One region of the Pseudomonas sp. HS6-2 genome, then DNA from elsewhere that is predicted to be linked to it. Evidence: riboswitches for the same ligand, from Rfam matches in the RefSeq annotation. Region 1 holds a riboswitch; each other region holds the start of a gene.
What was found. A riboswitch is a leader RNA that binds a small molecule or an ion and turns the genes downstream of it on or off. The one in region 1 is predicted to bind cobalamin.

Region 1 (6,540 bases):
GGCAGGTCCTCGGCATAGGGCAGGCTGAGGCTGAGTTGGGCATCGGCAGCTTCAAAGGCATTGGAGCTGCCCAGCAGGTCGATGGTGCCAGCACGCAACGCGGCGATTGCTTCATGACGGCTGGCGAATCGCCTGACTTCGACCGGTACGCCCAGCTGCTCGGCGATCAGCCCGGCATAATCGGCGCTCAGGCCTTCGTAATCAGCCAGGCTGACGTTGATTTCAAAGGGCGGGTAATCCGGCCGTGAACTCCCCAGCAGCAACACGCCGCGCCGCTGCAGCCATTGGCGGTCGACGTCATCCAGTTGCAGTGGTTGCGTGGCGCTGGTGGCGCGTGCCAGCAAATGCCTGGGTTCAGCATCGGCAAGCGCCATGAACGGGTAACAGAGCAGGGCGATCAGCAGGGCAAGGCCGGCCAGGACAGGTTTCATGCTACCCACACGCATCAACTGATGCGGTTGCGTTTGGCCAGATCCACCATTTCCACCAGTGACTCGGTCTTGAGCTTTTCCATGATACGGCCTCGGTAGGTGCTGATGGTCTTGGCACTGAGGTTCATGCAGGTGCCGATGTTCTTGTTGTTTTCACCACGGCTCAGGCGCCGCAGCACTTCCATTTCACGGTTGGACAGGCTATCCAGGCGCTCTGGCTCGCTCTCCAGGGTATTGCTGTTCACCGCCATCTGAGGGAAGGTGGAGTAACCCTTGGTCAAGGCCTTGAGGGCGAACACCACGGCCTCCAGGTCCTCGCCTTTGGTGACGAATGCACCGATGCCGGCATCCAGGCAGCGGCGCACATAAAGGTCGGTGGCTTGCCCGGTCAGCACCATGATCCTGGGGGCCGGCTCCTGTTGTTGCAGGCGCTTGATGACTTCCATGCCATCCAGGCCGGGGAGCCCGATGTCAAGCAGCACCACATCCGGGCGCAATTCGCGCACCTTCTGCGCCACCTCACTGCCATTGTCGACTTCGCCGACGATACGAAAGCGCTCACGCTCGAGCAATATGCGCAAGGAAAAACGGACGATGGCATGATCATCAACGATCAGCACGGTTGTCATATCACTAACTCCTATCGGAATGTGGTCGGCTTCCTGAAGCAATCAGGAATACGTCTGCAAGCTTTTTCTGCTGTGCGGCACGATACGACCATTCCGGACCCATGGTAATGGCGAGTATAGGTGTGTTGAACAAGCGAGCCGATATTGTAGAAATTTCCTACACGGCAGCCGTTACAAGCACCGTCAGAAGCGGCGGCGCCTGTATTGGCGGAGGGTCAGGCGCAAGTCGGGTGAGGCTTGAGGACCCGTTGGGTCGAGGCGGGGTTGTTGCTCAACGCCTGCCCCACCCGCGTCGGGCGGGGTAGCAACTGGCCGCCGCAATTCGGACAACGCCCCTGCAAGCGGTGGTCAGCGCAGTGGCGGCAGAAGGTGCATTCGAACGAGCAAATCAGGGCGTCGGGGCTATCGCCCGGCAGATCGGCATCGCAGCATTCACAGTTAGGGCGCAGCTCCAGCATGGGTATCCCTCCGGTCTGGTGGAGTGCGCAGTCTGCTCCGCCCCTTGTCAGCTTGGCAATGCTAGTCGCCGGGGCGGTACAGGTGGGCGTGGCCGGCGCGGTACAGCGCCGACTCGGTGAACGGCGCATCGCCGAGCACGTGGCCGACGAGGATCAGGGCGGTGCGCCGGAAACCCCTGCTCGCTACCTGTTCGACGATATCGGCCAGAGTGCCGCGCACCCAGTCCTGGTCTGGCCAGGTGGCACGATGAACCACCGCGATCGGGCAGTCGGGGCCATAGTGGGGCAGCAGTTCTTCGATGATACGTGGCAGGTGCTTGACCCCCAGGTGAATGGCCAAGGTACTGCCGTGTCGGGCCAGGTCGCCGAGCTGCTCGCCAGCGGGCATCGGTGAGCTGTCGCCGTAGCGGGTGAGGATGACCGTCTGCGCTACTTGCGGCAGGGTCAGTTCGCAGCCGAGCAGTGCCGCGCTGGCGGCGGTGGCAGTGACGCCGGGGATGATCTGGTAATCGATGCCCAGTTCGCGCAGATGGCGGATCTGCTCGCCGATGGCCCCATACAGGCTGGGGTCGCCACTGTGCACCCGGGCCACGTCTTGGCCATTGGCGTGTGCGGTGCGGATGGCGTCGATGATTTGTCCGAGGTGCAGTTCGGCACTGTTGATGACCGTCTCGGCTTGATGCCCTTCGAGCACCGCCGCGGGTACCAGCGAGCCGGCATAGATGATCACCGGGCACTGACGGATCAGGCGTTGGCCCTTGACCGTGATCAGTTCCGGGTCGCCGGGGCCGGCGCCGATGAAGTAGACCGTCATGGCGGATCCTTGAATAGATGAAAGAAGCGATTATCCGGCACAGGCCAGTGCCAGGGTAGCGCGGCCGCGCACCTGGCGGGCCACCCTGAGTGCGGCGCCGGCGTGACTGAGGTTGGCCAGGGCCAGTGCCGTGCTCTCGGCGACGCCCCAGCAGCCGCTGTGGGCGTAGGCGATTGCGGAGCGATGGCTGAGCTGGGGTTCATACGGCTGCAGTTGCTCGGCAGTGAAAACCTCCAACGGCAGGGCGTAGCGTGCGGCGAGTTGCTGCAAACCTGGCTCGTCGGCCTTGCCAGCGATGCTGGCAAAACCGCGAAGTGCTGTGGCGCTCAGGCCGTGACGCTGCAGCACTTCATGCAGCAAGGCGTCGAGGGCGTCCGCCGAGCAACCCCGACGGCAGCCGAAGCCGGCGTACAGCGCCGGCAATGGCTGATCGATGGCCATCAGGCGTGGCTAGAGCGGCGATACAACCAGGCGCTGAGCAGGCCCAGGGCCACCCAGAAGGCCGCGTTGGTCAGCCAGGAAGCGATCTTGAACTGAGCCTCCAGGGCTTCGGGGGCCAGGCTTTCGTGGACTTCCGGCTGCGGAGCGCCGATTACGTGCGGTACCACCAGCAAGACGGCGCCCAGTGCCTTGAGCAAACCATGGCGTGCGAACACCAGCAGGGCCAGGCCCAGTGCGGTCGCGGCTGCGGTGCCGACCCACCAGCTCTGGCGCTGACCGAGGTCGGCGGCAGCTGTGCCTGGCAGTTCCGGTGGCAGGCCCAGGGTTGGAGCCAGGCAGAACACGGCAAAACCGGCCAGTCCCCACAGCGCCCCAGTGCTGGTACGGCCTGGCTCATGCAGGCTGTACAGGGCGGCGAGGATCAGGGCAAAACCGACGGCAACCACCAGATTGCCGCCGGTGGTCGACAGGATGCGCTGCCAGCCATCTGCTGGCGACCAGGCTTCCTCGCTGTGGCTGTGGCCAGCGCTGGCCTTTTCGCCGTGGCTGTGTTGCTCGGCTGCGGGGGCCGCCGTTTCATAGGTTTCCGCCTCGAGGATCAGCGGTGCGACCCAAAAGCTCTGCAGCAGGGTCAGCAACAGAGCGGCGAGCAAGCCGCTGAAACCGGCAGTGCGGGCGATACGCTTGATCATGGCAGCCTCAGTGGCAAGGGAAGGCGGCGCTGTGGCGGGTGTCGTGCGCGGCGTTGTGCACGGCTTCGATGTGCGAGAACCCGGCAAAGTACACCAGGCACAGGCCGAGCAGGCTGGCACTGACGGCGATGACCACGCGCTGGCTGAGGGTGACGGGGGTAGTAATGCTGTGTTTGGCGCTGGTGATGGGCATGTCGCGATCCTCTGCTTTGCTTTTTGCTTTTGCTTTCTAGAAGGCAATGGGGACACGCGCGGCAGCCCCGGGCACGGGGCGCCCGAGGGAATGCGACAGCGCCCGCCCACCGCGGGGTGTTCATGAACGCCAGGCCGGTCTCCGGGCTTGCGAGGAGGAGCAGGGCTCCTTGAAAAGCATCACCTTCCCATGCCGGACTGCGTGGCACAGTGGTCTGGACGCTTCGCTCGCTTACCGTTGCGGGGGCAGCACCGGATTTGCCCGGCCCTGGCAAGGGCCTGCGACGCACCGATTTCCCGTTTCACCCCCAATGGGGGCACCTGACGCAAGGCGTAAGGAGAGCACGCGGTGAAGGTGGCGTCAAATGCAATGGCATTGAACCGGGGGGCAGGGGGCATCATGAAACAAGATCAGCGGCTGACGCCCGGCCCGAACCTCTGTTTTTTGCACAGTCCAACGTAAGCAAGGCCTCGCTTCGCCTGGCTGGAGGTACGCACATGAAACGCAAGACTGCATGGGTTGTCGTGTTGTCCGGGTTGTTGTTGCTCAGTGGCTGCTGGCCTTACTGGCACGACGGGGATCACCACCACCACCGGCATTACTACGATGAAGATCGCGGCGGGCACCAGGACTATCGTCGTTACTGATGCAAGGCGGCATTGGTTATCCACACTGGCAGGTGGCTGGATGTTCATGCCGCCAGGTGGCGGTGGTGGGCATGGTGGGGGACATGGCGGCCCACGCTGACTGTACTGAAGCAGACGGCTGTTCGCTCACCGGCCAAGGGCTGGGCGGATAGCCCGGCTGCCGTCATGATTCTTCGAGCAACCGCCCAGGGTTGAAGAAGAACGATGCAATCATGACGGCGCTGATCACACCCAAGGCGTCCGCGACCAGCAACAGGAATTCGCTGCCAGCCCCCGGCAGCGCCTGCTGGCTGATGGCGAAGCTCGTCCCATGGGGGAAAGCTGCGATGCCCAGCAGGGCCAGCGCCAACGCGGCTGACAGCAGCTTGCTGTAGGTCCTGCCGAACGCCAGCGTGTAGGCCCAGAACACAAAGATGCTGAACACGGCAAGGCCTGTTGAAATCACGAACTGGGCGAGTATTTCCAGCCACCACACCATGGACCTCTCCTGAACGGTGCATTTGGTCGATACGCATCAGAATCATGGCTGATTGAAATCGTTCCGCTCGGCTAAAGAAATAATGCGAAAGTCGCAAAGTTGCCAGTCATGGGCCATTGCCCATATAGCAAACAAGAATATTGTGCTGTGCACTTTGCGCAGTACCATGGGCACACGAGAACTAAAAAAGGGCGTTCGGCTTGGCCACTCTTTCGTCAGTTATCGATGGGGCAGCAGGAGCGTGTCGCGTGAAGCGTTCAAGATCGGTCGCAGGCGCAATACTGTTAACCACTTTCGCCACGCTGTTGATGGGCGGGTGCGCACAGAATCGGGATGTACGGGATGGCCATGATTATACGTCCGGTACTACCGACAGAAGCACACCCGTTTATCTAGGGTGTGTCAAAGGCGAACTTCAAGGTAATGTGAAAACCTATGAGGTCGATGGCGACAACTCGGTGAAACTGTACGTCGAAAGTACCGACCCTACCCAGGCCGCTGGTTTGGTAGAACTGCGCGGAACGGGGACCGAGCGTCAGTTCACGGCCTACCAGCGCGACGCCTGGTACGACCATGGCAGGCTGCTCGATGCTGCATTGATGTGTAAAAAAGCCTGATCCATTGATCTGCAAGTGCAAAAAGCCCGCGCACATGAGAGCGGGCTTTTTGCGATGGGTGCTGATCCATCAGCGGGGTTCATTCTAGGGGATAGGGCCGTCTTGCCCATTCGACGGAAGTCTTGCGCGGTTGCAATCAAGCCTGCGCACGACCTTGGTGGATTACTCCTGTGGCTCGATCCCGGCTAGAATGGCCCATGTTCCAGTCAGGTTAATCGCAAATGCCAACCGTTCGTATCCTCTTCTGCGCTGCACTCGCTGCAAGTCTTGTTGCGTGCGCCAACCCGGGCAAGCCCACTGCCAGTAAGCTCACTGCAAAATCCCCGGATGTGTACGCCGCCTGCGTACTGCCAAAGTGGCAGGCACTGTCCCCCCAGACCACGCAAAAGTCCATCAGCCATGGTTATCGGCTGACTGCACCGAGTGCCGTCACTTCAGACGAGGTGCTGGAAGTGGTCGAGTATCACGATGGCAGCCGGGCAACTTTCTACAAAGGCAGCTTTCTGTCGAGTGACAAGCTGCGCATGGCCGCCAGAGAGTGCCTTGAGTGACCGGCTGCCGGGTGCCTCAGTAGCCTGAACCTCCCATACCGCCCATGCTGGGTAATGCCTGCCGGGCCTTCTGCTGGGCATTGCTCCATTCGGCGCAGGTCATGAAGCTGGTCTTGTCGACCTTCCCGGCCTGATCGAAGCTGACCATGTAAGGTTGTTGCTTCTGCCCCGGTTTGCTCAGCATGTAGTCGAAGCACGTTCCAGGCACTACCGTGCGCTCGGACTGGGCGCCCGGTTTGCCACCTATTTGCAGTACTTGCTCTTTGCTCATGCCGGTATCGACTTTGGTTACCAACGGCTGGTCATGGTAAGTGGATGCGTTACTTGAACAGCCAGTGAGCACTGACAACGTCAGTATCAGCGCACAAGTTGATTTGTTCATGGCAGTGCTCCTGTCAGAGAACGCCGTTGCGGAACAGCATCAATCCAGTCGGCTATTCATCATACGCTTGTATTGCTTGACCCGACGCAGCGTGCACCACTGTTCCAGCAGCAGGGCGCGCAGCGGGGAGGCCTTGGCCTGGGGTTTGCTGCCGGCGGCGAGCCGGCGCATCTGCAACTTCACCAGCGCCATGTAGGCAAGGGCGGC
Region 2 (6,540 bases), 530 kb from region 1:
GTCGTGGCCTGGCGGCGGCATTGTTCGCCGCCTTGCGCGAGCACGCCCGTGCCGCTGCGGTCGAATGCCTGTACCTGCATACCCATCCGTTTTTGCCTGGTGCAATACGCTTCTGGGAGCGGCAGGGCTTTGCGTTGATCGACGTGGAGGACGACCCGCTGTGGGGCACGACGCACATGGAGCACTGGCTCGCCAGGTAGGACCATTCCTACTTCCTGCGGCTGACCGTCACCACCTCGTTCATTTCAATTGCCGGGCGATTTGCTTACCGTCTTCTCCTTCACGATGAAAGAGGAAGGATGCCCATGGCACATCTCGCGCTGTACAAACTCGACCTGCTCGACGCGTTCGAGAATCGCAGGGACGACTGGACCTATGTCGATTTCGAGAAACTGCTGACCAAGGTCAGGCCGTCAGCCAATTACCAGGATGCCAAGGGCATCATCATTGCGGCGCACAAGGATGGCAGCTGGCCGAAGACTGTGAAACGCTACCTGCTGAGCAACTATCGCGCACACCAGAACGTCAGCTCCGAGTTCAACGAGGTGTTTGCCGCCGTCGTGGCGACGCTGACCGAGCAGGAGAAGCAGGTCTGGGGGCTGTCAGAAACCGCCTGATAACGGCCATTCCACCGCCAGGCGGATCTGGTTGCCATCGAGCTCCGCCTGCGCCGTGTTGCCCCGGTGCACGTTGTGCCGCAGTGAGAACGTGGTGCCTTTGGCCTTGCCACTCTGCACCACGTAGCGCGCTTCGAGGTCCCGCTCCCAATGTTTGCCACCCTTGCCATAACCCAGGTACGCATAGCCGCCGTTTGGGTCGACGTGGGTGCCGTCGATATCGAAGCCGCGCACATACAGGGCGGTCAGGTTCAGCCCCGCAATGCCATAACCGCCCATGTCCAGGTCATAGCGCGCCCGCCATGATTTTTCGTTCGGCGCGTTGAAGTCGGACATCTGCACGGCGTTGGCGATGTAGATCGCCCCACGGGTGACGTAGTCGAACGGCGTGTTGCCATCCACCTGCTGCCAGCCGAGGCTGACGCTGTGCGGGCCCTGGCTGTAGCGCGAGACCAGGCTCCAGGTGGTGTTGTCGATGCGCCCGGACAGCGCCTTGCCGGTGTCGGTGGTGCGGTACAGGTTGAGGTCCAGGCTCAGGCTGCGGCGGTCGTCCAGGGCGTGGGTGAGGGTGCTGCCAAGGTAATGCTGGTTCCAGGTGTCTTGGTAGCACGAGGTGTACAGGCTGCCGGTGAAGGCGGCACCGGGGTTCCACACCAGGCCGGCGAGGTCGAAGCTGTTGCCCTGGCGGCCGTCGGAGTAGTTCACCACAAAGCCCTGGTCGTGGCTGGACGCATTGCGGTCGGTGCTTTCGTTGAAGTGGCCAGCGACCAGCTTGAGGGTGTCGATCTCGCCGCTGGTCAGGAAGAAGCCCGTGGCGGTCTCGGGCAGCAGGCGGCTGTCCGAGGAGCTGAACACCGGCGTCTTCACCCGCTGTTCGCCCCATGACAGTACGGTATTGGATACCCGCAGTTTCAGCGCCGCGCCGCCCCGGCTGTATTCGTTCTTGGGATGGCCGTGGTTGTCCAGGCTCAGCAGGCGCGCCTTGCCGGCACGGCCGCCACCGCTGTCGAGCTGCACGCCCTGATAGGCGTGGGCATCGACGCCGACGCCGATCAGGCCTTGGGTAAAACCGGACTGGAACGTGCCCATCAGGCCGTAGGCCCATTCCTCGGCCAGGCCGTTACGTTCGCTGCGTGGCTTGTAGGCATTGCGCGCGCCGCTATTGCGCCCGCCGTGCTTGTAGTCACGCTGGTCGTAGACAGTGCGGTTGAGAATGTTCCAGCTGCTGTCTTCGACGAAGCCGTTGCTTTGTGGTTGCGCCGAATCTGCCTGGGCAAACGGGGCGAGGGTTGCCAGTGGCAAGGCGAGCAGAGCAGCGGGGCGCAACAACATGCGGCAATGGCCTGTCATTCAAGGGGCGCGAAAGCGCAGGATGCGCGCGCCGTCGAAAGGGTCGGTGAGGTAGTGGGCGTGCACGCCGAAGGTGCTCAGCAAGCGTTCGGGGGTGAGCACCTCCAGCGGCTTGCCGAGGGCCACCAGGTGGCCTTTGTCGAGCACCGCCACGCGGTCGCAGGTCAGCGCCTGGTTGAGGTCGTGCAGGGCCACCAGGGTGGTCACCGGCAGGGCCTGTACCTGTTGCAGCAGGCTCAGCTGGTGCTGGATGTCGAGGTGGTTGGTCGGCTCGTCGAGCAGCAGTACCTGCGGGCGCTGGGCCAAGGCGCGGGCGATGTGCACGCGCTGGCGCTCGCCGCCTGACAGCGAACTCCAGACCCGTTCACCCAGGTGCGTGGCGTCGAGGTCGGCCAGGGCCTGTTCGACGATGGCACGGTCCTCCCGGGAGAATGGTGCCAGCGCCGACAGCCAGGGTGTGCGCCCCAGGGCGATGGCATTGAACACGCTGATCGCATCGAGGGTGTCGGCCTGCTGCTCGACCAGCGCCAGCGCCTGTGCGATGCGCCTTCGTGGCAGACGCGCCAGGGGTTCGCCGAGTAGTTGCACACTGCCGGTGCCCGGCGTGCGCAGCCCGGCCAGCAACTTGAGCAGGGACGATTTGCCCGAACCGTTGGGGCCGACGATGCCCAGGGTTTCACCGGCCACCACGTTGAGGTCGATGTTGCACAGCACGGTGTTGCCCGACAGTTGCAGCCCCAGCCCCCGGCAGGTGAGTGGAGCGACGTGCACGGTATTCATGACGGTCATGGGCGCCCCCGGCGGCTGACCAGGATCAGCGCGAACACCGGCGCGCCGATCAAGGCGGTGACCACGCCGACCGGAATCACCTGGCCAGTTATCAACGTGCGCGACAGCACATCGGCGGCAATCAGGAACAGCGCGCCGCCCAGGGCGCTGGCCGGCAGCAGCCGGCCATGGCCGGGACCGAGCAGTAGGCGCAGGGCGTGGGGGATGACCAGGCCGACGAAACCGATGGCACCGACGATCGACACCATCACGGCCGTTACCAGTGCCGCGCAACTGATCAGCAGCAACTGCGTGCGGCGCACGGCGATGCCCAGCGAGGCCGCCGAGTCGGCGCCGAAGGTGAAGGCATCCAGCGCCCGGCGGTGCCACAGGCACACCAGCAGCCCGAACAGCGCCACCGGCAACGCCATCCACACCGACGGCCAGCGCACACCGCTGAGGTTGCCCAGCAACCAGAACAGGATGCCGCGCGCCTGCTCGGCGGTGGCCGACTTGGTGATGAGGAAGGCGGTAAGTGCCGTGAACAGCTGCGAGCCGGCAATGCCGGCGAGGATCACCTGGGCGTTGTTGTTGCTTGGCCCGGCCGCACGGGCCAGCACCAGCACCAGGGCAAAGGCTGCCAGGGCACCGATGAAGGCGCCGCCGGACATGCTCAGGGTGACACTGCCCAAGCCCAGCAGGCCGACCAGCACTGCACCGGTCGAAGCGCCGGCGGACAGCCCGAGCAGGTAGGGCTCGGCCAGAGGGTTACGCAGCAGAGCCTGCAGGATCACCCCGCAGGTCGCCAGACCTGCACCGCAAGCGGCAGCGACCAGCGAGCGGGTCAGGCGGTAGTTCCAGACGATGCCGGCATCGATCGGGTCGACCGGGTAGCCGGCCTGCCACAGGTGGTTGGCCAGCACCTGGCAGACCAAGTTCGGTGGCAGGTTGGTCTCGCCGATGGCGGTACCAGCCAGCACGGCCGCGAGCAGGGCCAGCACGGCCAGGGCGGTGTAGGGCAGGGCGTTCATCGCTGCGCCGCTTTACCGCTGGCGAAGGCCGCAGACAAAGTCTGCAGGCCGCGGAACAGGCGGATGCCGGCCTGCATGGCGTCGGCGTCGAGGATGATGATGCGGTCGTTCTTTACCGCGTCCATGTTCTTCGTCACCGGGTCGCTGCGCAGGAATTCGAGCTTCTTCTGGTAGTCGTCTGCAGGGAAGCGGCGGCGGTCCATGCGCGCGATGATCAGCCAGGTCGGGTTGGCCTTGGCCAGGGTTTCCCAGCCCACGGTCGGCCATTCCTCGGTCGATTCGACCACGTTGCGCACGCCCAGGGTGCGCAGCATGAAGTCGGCCACGCCCTGGCGGCCGGCGACGTAGGGGTCGATGTCGAGGTCGGCGCTGGAGAACCAGAACAGTGCCGAAGTCTGCGACAGGTCCTTGCCTGCCAGCTGCTGCTTCGCACTATTCAGGCGTGCCTTGAGGTCGTTGTTCAGCGCCGCGCCACGGTCCTGCACGTCGAAGATCTCGGCCAGCTGGCTGACACTCTTGTAGAGGCTCTCGACCTGAAACGCCTGCAGGCGGGTGCCGTCGGCGCCGACCAGGTTGTCCTTGCCTTCGCAGTCCGAGGGCAGCAGGTAAGTGGGGATCTTCAGCTCACTGAACTGCTCGCGGGTGGCGACTACGCCTTGAGCGCCGACCATCCACTCGAACTGCACGGCCACCAGTTGTGGGCGCTTGCCGACCACCGCCTCGAAGCTTGGGTCGTTGTCGGCCAGGCGCGGCACCTTGGCGTTCACCGCCTGGTATTCGGGGAGCACGTTGTTGAACCACAGCGAGGTGCCGGCCAGCTTGTCGCCCAGGCCCAGGGCATAGAGCATCTCGGTGCCGGCCTGGCCGATGGTGACCGCGCGCTCGGGCGCCTGAGCGAAAGTCTGCGGCGCGCCGCAGTTGTCGACGGTCAGCGGGTAGTGGGTGGCGGCAGCCTGGGCCAGGCCAGTCAGGCTCAGGCCCGCCAGCAAGGATGTGAAGCGCAGCAGCATGCGGGGCGATCTCCTATCGGTCAGTTCTGGTGAGGAACGCACGGACAGGCATCGCCGGCCCTCGCAGGCGCGAGGGCAGCACAGATGGCCATCCCGGACACCCCGCCGGTTGGTGAATGTATGCCGGCAGGTCTCCTGACTGGTGCGTCGTCACCTGGCTCCGGCCTTCCCGGATCATTGATCCAGTGGCATCGATGGAGCAGGCTCGGCACCTACAGTTGCGGGGGCAGTTCCGTTTGGCGCGCCAATTGTGGCGGGCCTGGGATTCCCTGTTAGTTCCGTGGCGGAAACCGGCGGGCCGCATGGTAGACCATCAGACCTCCGGGTGAAAACGTTTAAATCAGAAGTACTTGAGCCAGGCGATGTCACGCCGACGCGCCTTGAGCCGGGCGAACCAGCGCACGGGCAGGTACAGCGCAACGGCCAGCAACACCGCGCTTAGCCACACCGCGCCGATGCCGTCGAAGCCGAAGTAGTCACCATGGTTGAGGCCCAGCAGCGCCACGCACGCCAGGTACAGCAACTTGAGCACGTACAGGTGCAGCAGGTAGAAGAACATTGGCGCTGACCCGAACACCGCCAGGGCGCTGATCCAGCGGGCCAGCCCGGCGCGCTCGAAGGCGCGCAGCAACAGCAGGCCGCAACCCAGGGTCAGGGCCAGGAACAGCAGCGAGGGTGGGTACTTGGTGATGTTGAAGAAGCTCATCAGCGTCTGGGTGACGCTCGGGTAGCCGCTCCACGGCGCCTCGCCGTAGCCGTTGTAGATGCGCAGCACCATGAAGCCGAGCAAGGCGATGACACCGGCCAGCAGCAGGCGGTGCTGGCGCTCGCCGCCGTCGCTGCCACGGGCGAACCACGGGCCGAGGCCGTAGCCCAGGGCGATCACGCCGATCCACGGCAGCACCGGGTAGGAGGTGCGCAGGCGCAGGTTCTCCGAGACGTCGAGCCAGCCGCGGTCATGCAGGATCGCCCACGGCACATGCAGGGCCGATTTCACGCCGAAGTGCAGGCCATCGAACAGGTTGTGCCCGGCGATGATCAGCGCGCCCAGGGCGAGCAGGGCAGGACGCGGCAGCCACACCAGCAGCGACAGCGCGATCATGCTTACGCCAATGGCCCAGATCACCTGCATGTAGACCACGCTCGGCGGCAGCTGGAAGGTCCAGGCGAAGTTGACCAGAGTGAACTCCAGCACCACCAGGAACAGCCCGCGCTTGAACAGGAACGCCGACACATCGCTGCGGCCTTGGTATTTCTCGCCATACAGCCAGGCCGACAGGCCGGTGAGCAGGACGAACACCGGGGCGCACAGATGCGCCAGGGTGCGGCTGGCGAACAGCGACGGGTCGGTGGCATCGATGGTCATCGGATCGCTGACCTGGCGGTGCAGGAAGAAGGTTTCACGTACGTGGTCGAGCAGCATGAACAGGATCACCAGGCCGCGCAGGGCATCGATGCTCTGCAGGCGCTGGGTGAGCTGAGTGGGGAGGGCTGAGGCGCTGGTCATGGAGGGGTCGCAGGCAGGAATGAATGTCAAATGAAACGTTATCTTATAACTATTTCATTTTCTTCCGATAGCGTTTTTTTGTGTCGCCTGTGCCGGCCTCTTCGCGGGGCGATCCGACTTGTCCCGCGAATGGCCATCAAGTCAGAAGGTGTAATCCACGGTAGCGAAGTAGGACCGCGGCGCGCCCATCACCCACTGCTCGTCACTGAATACCGACGCCACATACTCGCGATCGAACAGGTTGTTCACCTGCAACC
Region 3 (6,540 bases), 520 kb from region 1:
CGGTCACCAGCGACAGGCGCTCGCTGAGCTGCAGGCGGTTCTCGGCGAACATGGCAAAGGTGTGGGTGGTGGACAGCGTCTGCGGGCGGGTTGGCGAGTCGCTGTGGAACCAGCCTGCGGTCGGCTGCCACGGGTCGATGTAGTCGCCGCCCACGTCGTTGTAGGGCCGGTTGCTGTCGACGTTGAAACGCACCTTGTTGTATTCGACACCGACCAGCGTCTTGCTGGCCAGGCCGAACAGGCTGTGGTCGAAGGTGAAGGTCTGGCGGTCGCCGATCTGCTCCTGATTGTGCTTGATCTCCAGGTAGCTCTGACGCTCCAGCATCGCGCGATCGGCGTCCCAGCTGTAGTTTTCGGCATTGCGCCAGTGGCGGCGGCTCTTGATGTAGTAGAGCTGGTTGCTGGCACTGAGCTGGTCGTTGATCGTCCAGTCGGTGGTGAAGCGGGTCCACTCGTCGTGGTAGCGTTGCTCGTCGTTCTGGATGTTGTAGTTCTTCTTGCGCAGGCTGCTGCGGTAATGGCCGTCGATCAGCGGCGTGCCGTAGTAGTTGGCGGGCTGGGCGTCGCCGCGCTCGTGGGCGAGGGTGAAGCTCAGGTCGTCGCTGGCATCGAAGCGCAGCGCGGCACTGAGCGCCAGGCTGCGCGAGTCGGTGCGGTCGACCCAGCCGTTGCCGCCCTGCTGGTTCAGGGTCAGGCGGTAGCTCAGGCGTTCACTGAGGCTGCCGCCGCTGTCCAGCCCCAGTTGTTGGCGATCCCAGGAACCGTAGCCCAGCCGCACGCGGTTGCGGATGTCGCCAGCGAAGGTTTTTTTCGGGATCACGTTGACCACCGCGCCGGTCGCGCCTTCGCCATACAGCACCGAAGCCGGGCCGCGGATGATGTCGATCTGCTCGACCATCCACGGGTCGACCGGGAAGGTCTGGGTGCCGGCCCCGGTATACAGGCGCGCGCCATCGAACAGGGTCATCACCGAGCCATGGCCGGTGAAACCACGCGCCGACAGGCCGGTGCCGCCATCGCCCGGGTTGCCGATGAAGGTGATGCCGGGCGAGCGGGTCACGGCGTCCTGCACGGTGAGGTTGTTGCGCTGCTTGATCTGTTCGGCAGTGATACTGCTGGTGCTGGCCGGGGTTTCCAGGGCAGTGAGGTTCAGCCGTGAACCGGCCTCGGTCGGCGTGGCCAGGTCGACGCGTTGTGGGTCACCGCTATCGGTGATGGCCGTGGAGGGGAGGTTCAGCACGGGTTCGTCGGCCAGGGCTGGCAGCGTGACGGCCAGGCAGGCCGCCAGGGGTTGAAGCTTGAGGAATCGGGACATGTCGTTCCACTGCTGCAGGAATGAATGGATCCCGGTGGAAAACACGCAAAGGCACACCACGCGTGCAGGGGCGCACGCGGATACCGGCCTGCGCCCGCCCACCGCGGGTTGCCAAGTGAGGCTTCAGGCCGGTCTCCGGGCTTGCGAGGGGCATGAGGCCTTCACCTTCCCATGCTGGCGCACAGTGGTGTGTCGAAGGCATCGCTCGCTTACCGTTGCGGGGGCAGCGCCGGACTTGTCGTGAACCACGACGCACCGGCTTCCCGTTTCACCCTGCGTACGGCGGCGCAGGACACCTGAAACTGGCGGGCATCTGACCATCGAATGGCCAGCACGTCAAATGTGCGTGTCAGCGCCCTCGGCGGCGCGACACCCGTGCTTCGATGTTCTTGCGCCCGATCAGCAGGGGAGGCTTTTCCACCACCGGCTCATCGGCCAGCCACTTGTACATCACCAGGCAGTCGACCAACCTGAGGCGGGCATGGCGATAGGCTTTGGGCAGGCGGCCAACGGTCTCGAAGCCGAGCTTGGTCCACAAAGCCACCGCCACTTCGTTGCTCGCCACCACCGAATTGAACTGCAATGCCAAAAAACCTTCCTGGCGCGCCAACTTCTGCGAGTGCTCGCACATCAGCCGGGCCACGCCACGGCCACGGGCGGCGTCGCAGACCATGTAGCCGCAGTTGCCGACATGGGCGCCAGGGCCGGCGGCGTTGGCCTTGAGGTAGTAGGAGCCGAGCAGCTCACCATCGGCTTCGGCCACCAGGGTGTGCAGTGGCAGTTGCAGCCACAGCTGGCGTGCCTGCTCGACGTCCAGTTCGGGGTCGAAGGCGTAGGTTTCGCGGGCCTGGACGATGGCCTGGAAGGTCGGCCAGAAACGCTCGAAGTCTTCGGGCGTCATGGGGCGGATGTGGATCATGGCGGTTCCTGCAATGGCTAGGCCGCCAAGTCTGGGTGGCGCGGCGCCGTCGCGCAAGGGCGGCGACGCCGTCGGGCTTCAGCCGTTGGCCTTGCCCACCGCATCCATGGCGCGGGCCGAATAGACCAGCGCGGCCCCGGCATTCATCGCCACGGCCACACCCAGCGCCTCGGCGATCTCTTCACGGGTGGCGCCGTGCTTGACGGCCTGTTGCGAGTGCACGGCGATGCAGCCGTCGCAACGGGTGGTGACGGCCACGGCCAGGGAGATCAGTTCGCGGGTTTTGGCGTCCAGGTGGTTGGTCTTGGCGCCCGCGCCGCTGGCGGTCATGTAGCCGGCCACGGTGTCGGGGGACAATTGCTTGAGATCGCCGATGCCGGCCATCAGCTGCTTACGGTAGGCGTCCCAGTCCATCATGCTCATCGTCTTCACCTTGGAAAGGTTGCGAGTGGAGCTTTCATGCTAGTCGAAGCGTGGGAAGTGAGGCTTGTACTTTGGTGCTGGCTGGCTTGAAACGGCCAAACAAGGCCGTTTCTGCCATTGCCAACGTGCGTCAGATGTAGACGAACACCAGCACCAGAGCGGCGACCACCAGCCACTTTTCCAGGTAGTAGCGCATGCGGTTGCGCTTCTTCAGCGCCTTGCCACGCTCGCGAATCTTGTAGATACGGGTGAACAGGCGGTTGATGCCACCGGTCTTGTCGCCGGCGTCGTTGGGCGCGGCGGCGGCGGCCATGACGTTGCGGCTGAACCAGCGGTTGAACGCGGTGGCCCAGCGGTACTTCAGCGGGCGCTCGATGTCGCAGAACAGGATGATGCGGTTGTGCTCGGTGGTGTTGGCGGCATAGTGGATGTAGGTCTCGTCGAAGACCACGCCCTCGCCATCGCGCCAGGAGTACTTCTCGCCGTCCACGTCGATGTAGCAACCGTCATCGTTCGGCGTGTCCAGGCCGAGGTGGAAGCGGTACGAACCGGCGTACGGGTCACGGTGGCGGACCAGCTTGGCACCCGGTGGCAGGGTGGCGAACATCGCCGCCTTGACCGTGCCGATGCCTTGCAGCAGCTCGGTAGTGCGGGGGCACAGGGTCATGGCCGACGGGTGGCTTTCGCCGTACCACTTCAGGTAGAAGCGCTTCCAGCCGGTCTTGAAGAACGAATTGAAACCGACGTCGTCATAATTGTCGGACTTCTTGATCTCGCCCACGTGCAGCAGCTGCTGGCCTTCGGCACGAATCTCCTGCCAGTGCTCCATGAGCGGCTGCAGTTCCGGGAACGCCTCGACCGGCAGGTAGGGCTTGGCCGGGTGCTTGGAAAACAGGTACAGGAAGCTGTTGACCGGGGCCAGGAAGCTGGAATGGTCGCCCAGCTGACGGGTCAGCTTGTGGCGCACCCGACCGCGCAGGTGAACATAGGCGATCGAAAGGACGAAGATCAGTACGAGTGCAATTTTCATGGACGGTTACTTGTCGAAAAATGGCCATGCGCCATGGCATAAGCTCGCCAGCATAAACAATCATGGGGGCAGTTTGTACTTATTGTTACGTTAATGCGGGGCGACATTGGTGTAAGGCCCTATAGCGTGCAAAAACGTTTCACGTGATGGAGTTCACATGATTCAGGACATTCGCCCGAGTGGCACCCCGTTCAAAAGGTTGTTCTTCGCCTTGCCTGTCAGCGACGCCCAGCGCCGTGCGATCAGCCAGTGGCGGCGCGGTTTGAACCTGCGCAGCGGCAAGCCGGTGCCGAGCGAAAACTTCCACCTGACCTTGCTGTTTCTGGGGGATGTAGATGCGGCGCAGGTGCCGGCCATCTGCGCGGCGGTAGACAACTTGGTGCGGCCGGGGGCGCCGCTGCGCCTGCTGCTGGACCAGCTGAAGACTTGGCAGCGCGCCAATGTGCTGGTGCTGGAGCCGCAGGACACGCCGGCCGCCTTGCGCCAGCTGATCTATGGCCTGCAGCAGGCGTTGCTGCCGATGGGGTTCGAAGAACAGGCCCGCGAGTACCGCCCGCACCTCACCCTGTCACGGGACTTTCGCGGCCAGGCCCCGGAGGCGGCTGTGGCGCCTGAGTTCCATCTCAGCGCCAGGCATTTCACCTTGTATGAATCGCGCAAGGGCCGCTACTGGCCGCTGGCGCAATGGCCGCTAACCGACTAGCGCCGCTCAGGCGATCTGGCTGCGGGCCGGCGTGAACAACTGCTCGCCCAAGGTGCGGGCGGTACGCAGGTGCAGGGCGGCATCCGGCCCTTCGCTGTCATCCAGGAGGGTCGAACTGAGCACCTCGGCGCCGCAATAATCGAAGATGCCATGCTCGATCTGCACGCGCATCGCCTCACCGTAGCCATGGCGCTCGAAGCTGCTGGCATCGGCACCTGCCACACCGACCAGGTGCACCTTCATGCCACGCAGTTTCTTGGTAGTGACGCCGCCCTGGTAGTCGAACGCCCAGCCATTGCTGAACACCCGCTCGACCCAGCCTTTGAGCAAGGCCGGCAGCGACCACCAGTAGATCGGGTAGACAAGCACCAGGGTATCGGCGCGGTCGATGCGGGCTTGCTCCAGCAGCACGTCGGCCGGTGGAGCGGCCAGGCCCCGGTGCACGGCGTGGTCAGCCAGACCGAAACGAGGGTCGAAGCCTTCGCGGGCCAGGTCGGCGATTTCGCTACCGTGGCCGGCGCTGGCCAGGCCGTCGGCAATCTGCCGGGCCAGGGCATGGGTAAGGGACTCGGGGTCGTGATGGCCGATGACGATCAAGGCTTGCATGGTGGTCTCTCCAGTGTGAAGGTGCTTTGCTGCCTTGAGCGCTATATACTCAAGGCAAGTTACGTTTAGTAAGTTACTTTTGGTAGGTAATTGATGTCAAGCGATGACAAGGCTCAGCCACGCAAGCGACTTTCCCGGGAAGAGCGGCGGCGCCAGCTACTCGACGTGGCCTGGCAACTGGTGCGCGAGGAAGGCACCGAGGCCCTGAGCCTCGGCCGCCTGGCGGAGCAGGCCGGAGTCACCAAGCCGGTGGTGTATGACCATTTCGAGACCCGCACCGGGCTGCTGGCGGCGCTGTACCAGGATTACGATGCGCGCCAGTCGGTGATGCTCGCGCAGGCCCTGGACGGCTGTGAGGCGACCTTGCCGGGGCGTGCCGGGGTCATTGCCGCGGCCTATGTCGATTGTGTGATGAGCCAGGGGCGGGAGATGCCTGGGGTGTCGGCGGCGCTGGCCGGGTCGCCGGAGCTGGAGGCGTTGAAGCGGGCCTATGAACAGCCGTTTCTAGACAAATGCCGCGCAGCGTTGGGCGAGTTTGCACCGACAAGGGGTGAGATTGGCGCGGCGGGCATGCGCCTGCTGGTGGGCGCGGCCGAGGCGCTGTCGCAGGCGGCTGCGGCAGGTGAACTGGAGGCGAAGCAGGCCAAGGCCGAGTTGCAGGCTGCGATCATTGCCATGGTCGAGCGGCAGTGAACCGGGCCGGGGTCAGACCGGCAGGCTCTGGTAGGGCAGCTCATCCCCCGGGCTGCGGGCAAACTGGCGCTTGTACTCGCGGCTGAACTGCGAGGTGCTCTGGTACCCCACCCGATGCGCCGCCTGCGCCACCCCCAGCCCTTCACCGATCAGCATCTGCTGCGCCTTGAGCAGGCGCAGGCGCTTGAGGTACTGCATCGGCGCCATGTCGGTGCAGCGTTTGAAGTGCTCGTGGAAGGTCGACACGCTCATGTTGGCGCAGGCCGCCAGCGCCTCGACACTCAGCGGCTCGGTGTAGTGCTCGCGCAAGTGCATGAGTGCCGCACCGATGCGGGCGAAGTGCCCCTGTTGCTCCACCAGTGCCCGCAGCACCCCTGCCTGGGGGCCGCGCAGGGCGGTATACAACACCTCGCGGATGCGCGCCGGGCCCAGCACCTTGGCATCTAATGGGTCCTGCAGGCAGTGCAGCAGGCGTTCCACGGACTCACGCATCGGTGCATCGAGCGCCGCCGAGGTCATCGACTGTGGCGTTTGCGCCTGTACCGCCGGGTCGGGTGCCAGGTCCATGCTCTGCACCAGTTCGCCAAGCACACCACGGTCGATATCCACCGCCACGCCCAGGAGTGGCTCGTCGGCGGTGGCAAAGGTTTCGCACATGAATGGCACCGACAGCGCCTGCACCAGATAATGGCCGGCACCGTACTCCAGGGTGCGCGGGCCCAGGCGCGCCAGTTTGCTGCCCTGGGCCAGGATCATCAGGCTCGGCTCGTAGATCTGCGGGCTGCTGGCCACGTAGTGGTCCCAGCTCAGTACCTGCACCTGGGGCAAGTACGTGGGCGCGAAACCGGGGC

Region 2: it holds a riboswitch for cobalamin, as region 1 does, so the genes downstream of both, ACOKS3_RS17960 (ABC transporter substrate-binding protein) here and ACOKS3_RS15550 (CbtB domain-containing protein) in region 1, are expected to answer to the same signal.
Region 3: it holds a riboswitch for cobalamin, as region 1 does, so the genes downstream of both, ACOKS3_RS17950 (TonB-dependent receptor) here and ACOKS3_RS15550 (CbtB domain-containing protein) in region 1, are expected to answer to the same signal.

What each region holds. Positions count from the first base shown of each region.
Region 1 covers NZ_CM143906.1:3,347,137-3,353,676, reverse strand. The annotation lists gene ACOKS3_RS15580 (transporter substrate-binding domain-containing protein) at 1-431, opposite strand, end outside; gene ACOKS3_RS15575 (response regulator) at 446-1,060, opposite strand; gene ACOKS3_RS15570 (DUF1272 domain-containing protein) at 1,276-1,518, opposite strand; gene cobM (precorrin-4 C(11)-methyltransferase) at 1,580-2,332, opposite strand; gene ACOKS3_RS15560 (cobalamin biosynthesis protein) at 2,363-2,755, opposite strand; gene ACOKS3_RS15555 (CbtA family protein) at 2,773-3,465, opposite strand; gene ACOKS3_RS15550 (CbtB domain-containing protein) at 3,473-3,658, opposite strand; cobalamin riboswitch at 3,774-3,997, opposite strand; gene ACOKS3_RS15545 (hypothetical protein) at 4,156-4,305, shown strand; gene ACOKS3_RS15540 (hypothetical protein) at 4,469-4,783, opposite strand; gene ACOKS3_RS15535 (hypothetical protein) at 5,032-5,400, shown strand; gene ACOKS3_RS15530 (hypothetical protein) at 5,622-5,951, shown strand; gene osmE (osmotically-inducible lipoprotein OsmE) at 5,968-6,333, opposite strand; gene ACOKS3_RS15520 (NADH:flavin oxidoreductase/NADH oxidase family protein) at 6,373-6,540, opposite strand, start outside.
Region 2 covers NZ_CM143906.1:3,875,401-3,881,940, reverse strand. The annotation lists gene ACOKS3_RS17985 (GNAT family N-acetyltransferase) at 1-200, shown strand, start outside; gene ACOKS3_RS17980 (hypothetical protein) at 306-617, shown strand; gene ACOKS3_RS17975 (OprD family porin) at 603-1,949, opposite strand; gene ACOKS3_RS17970 (ABC transporter ATP-binding protein) at 1,968-2,747, opposite strand; gene ACOKS3_RS17965 (FecCD family ABC transporter permease) at 2,753-3,766, opposite strand; gene ACOKS3_RS17960 (ABC transporter substrate-binding protein) at 3,763-4,776, opposite strand; cobalamin riboswitch at 4,885-5,086, opposite strand; gene ACOKS3_RS17955 (acetyltransferase domain-containing protein) at 5,117-6,283, opposite strand; gene ACOKS3_RS17950 (TonB-dependent receptor) at 6,425-6,540, opposite strand, start outside.
Region 3 covers NZ_CM143906.1:3,868,174-3,874,713, reverse strand. The annotation lists gene ACOKS3_RS17950 (TonB-dependent receptor) at 1-1,315, opposite strand, end outside; cobalamin riboswitch at 1,425-1,630, opposite strand; gene ACOKS3_RS17945 (GNAT family N-acetyltransferase) at 1,665-2,234, opposite strand; gene ACOKS3_RS17940 (carboxymuconolactone decarboxylase family protein) at 2,313-2,657, opposite strand; gene lpxO (lipid A hydroxylase LpxO) at 2,788-3,687, opposite strand; gene thpR (RNA 2',3'-cyclic phosphodiesterase) at 3,845-4,390, shown strand; gene ACOKS3_RS17925 (NAD(P)H-dependent oxidoreductase) at 4,397-4,996, opposite strand; gene ACOKS3_RS17920 (TetR/AcrR family transcriptional regulator) at 5,090-5,689, shown strand; gene ACOKS3_RS17915 (AraC family transcriptional regulator) at 5,702-6,540, opposite strand, start outside.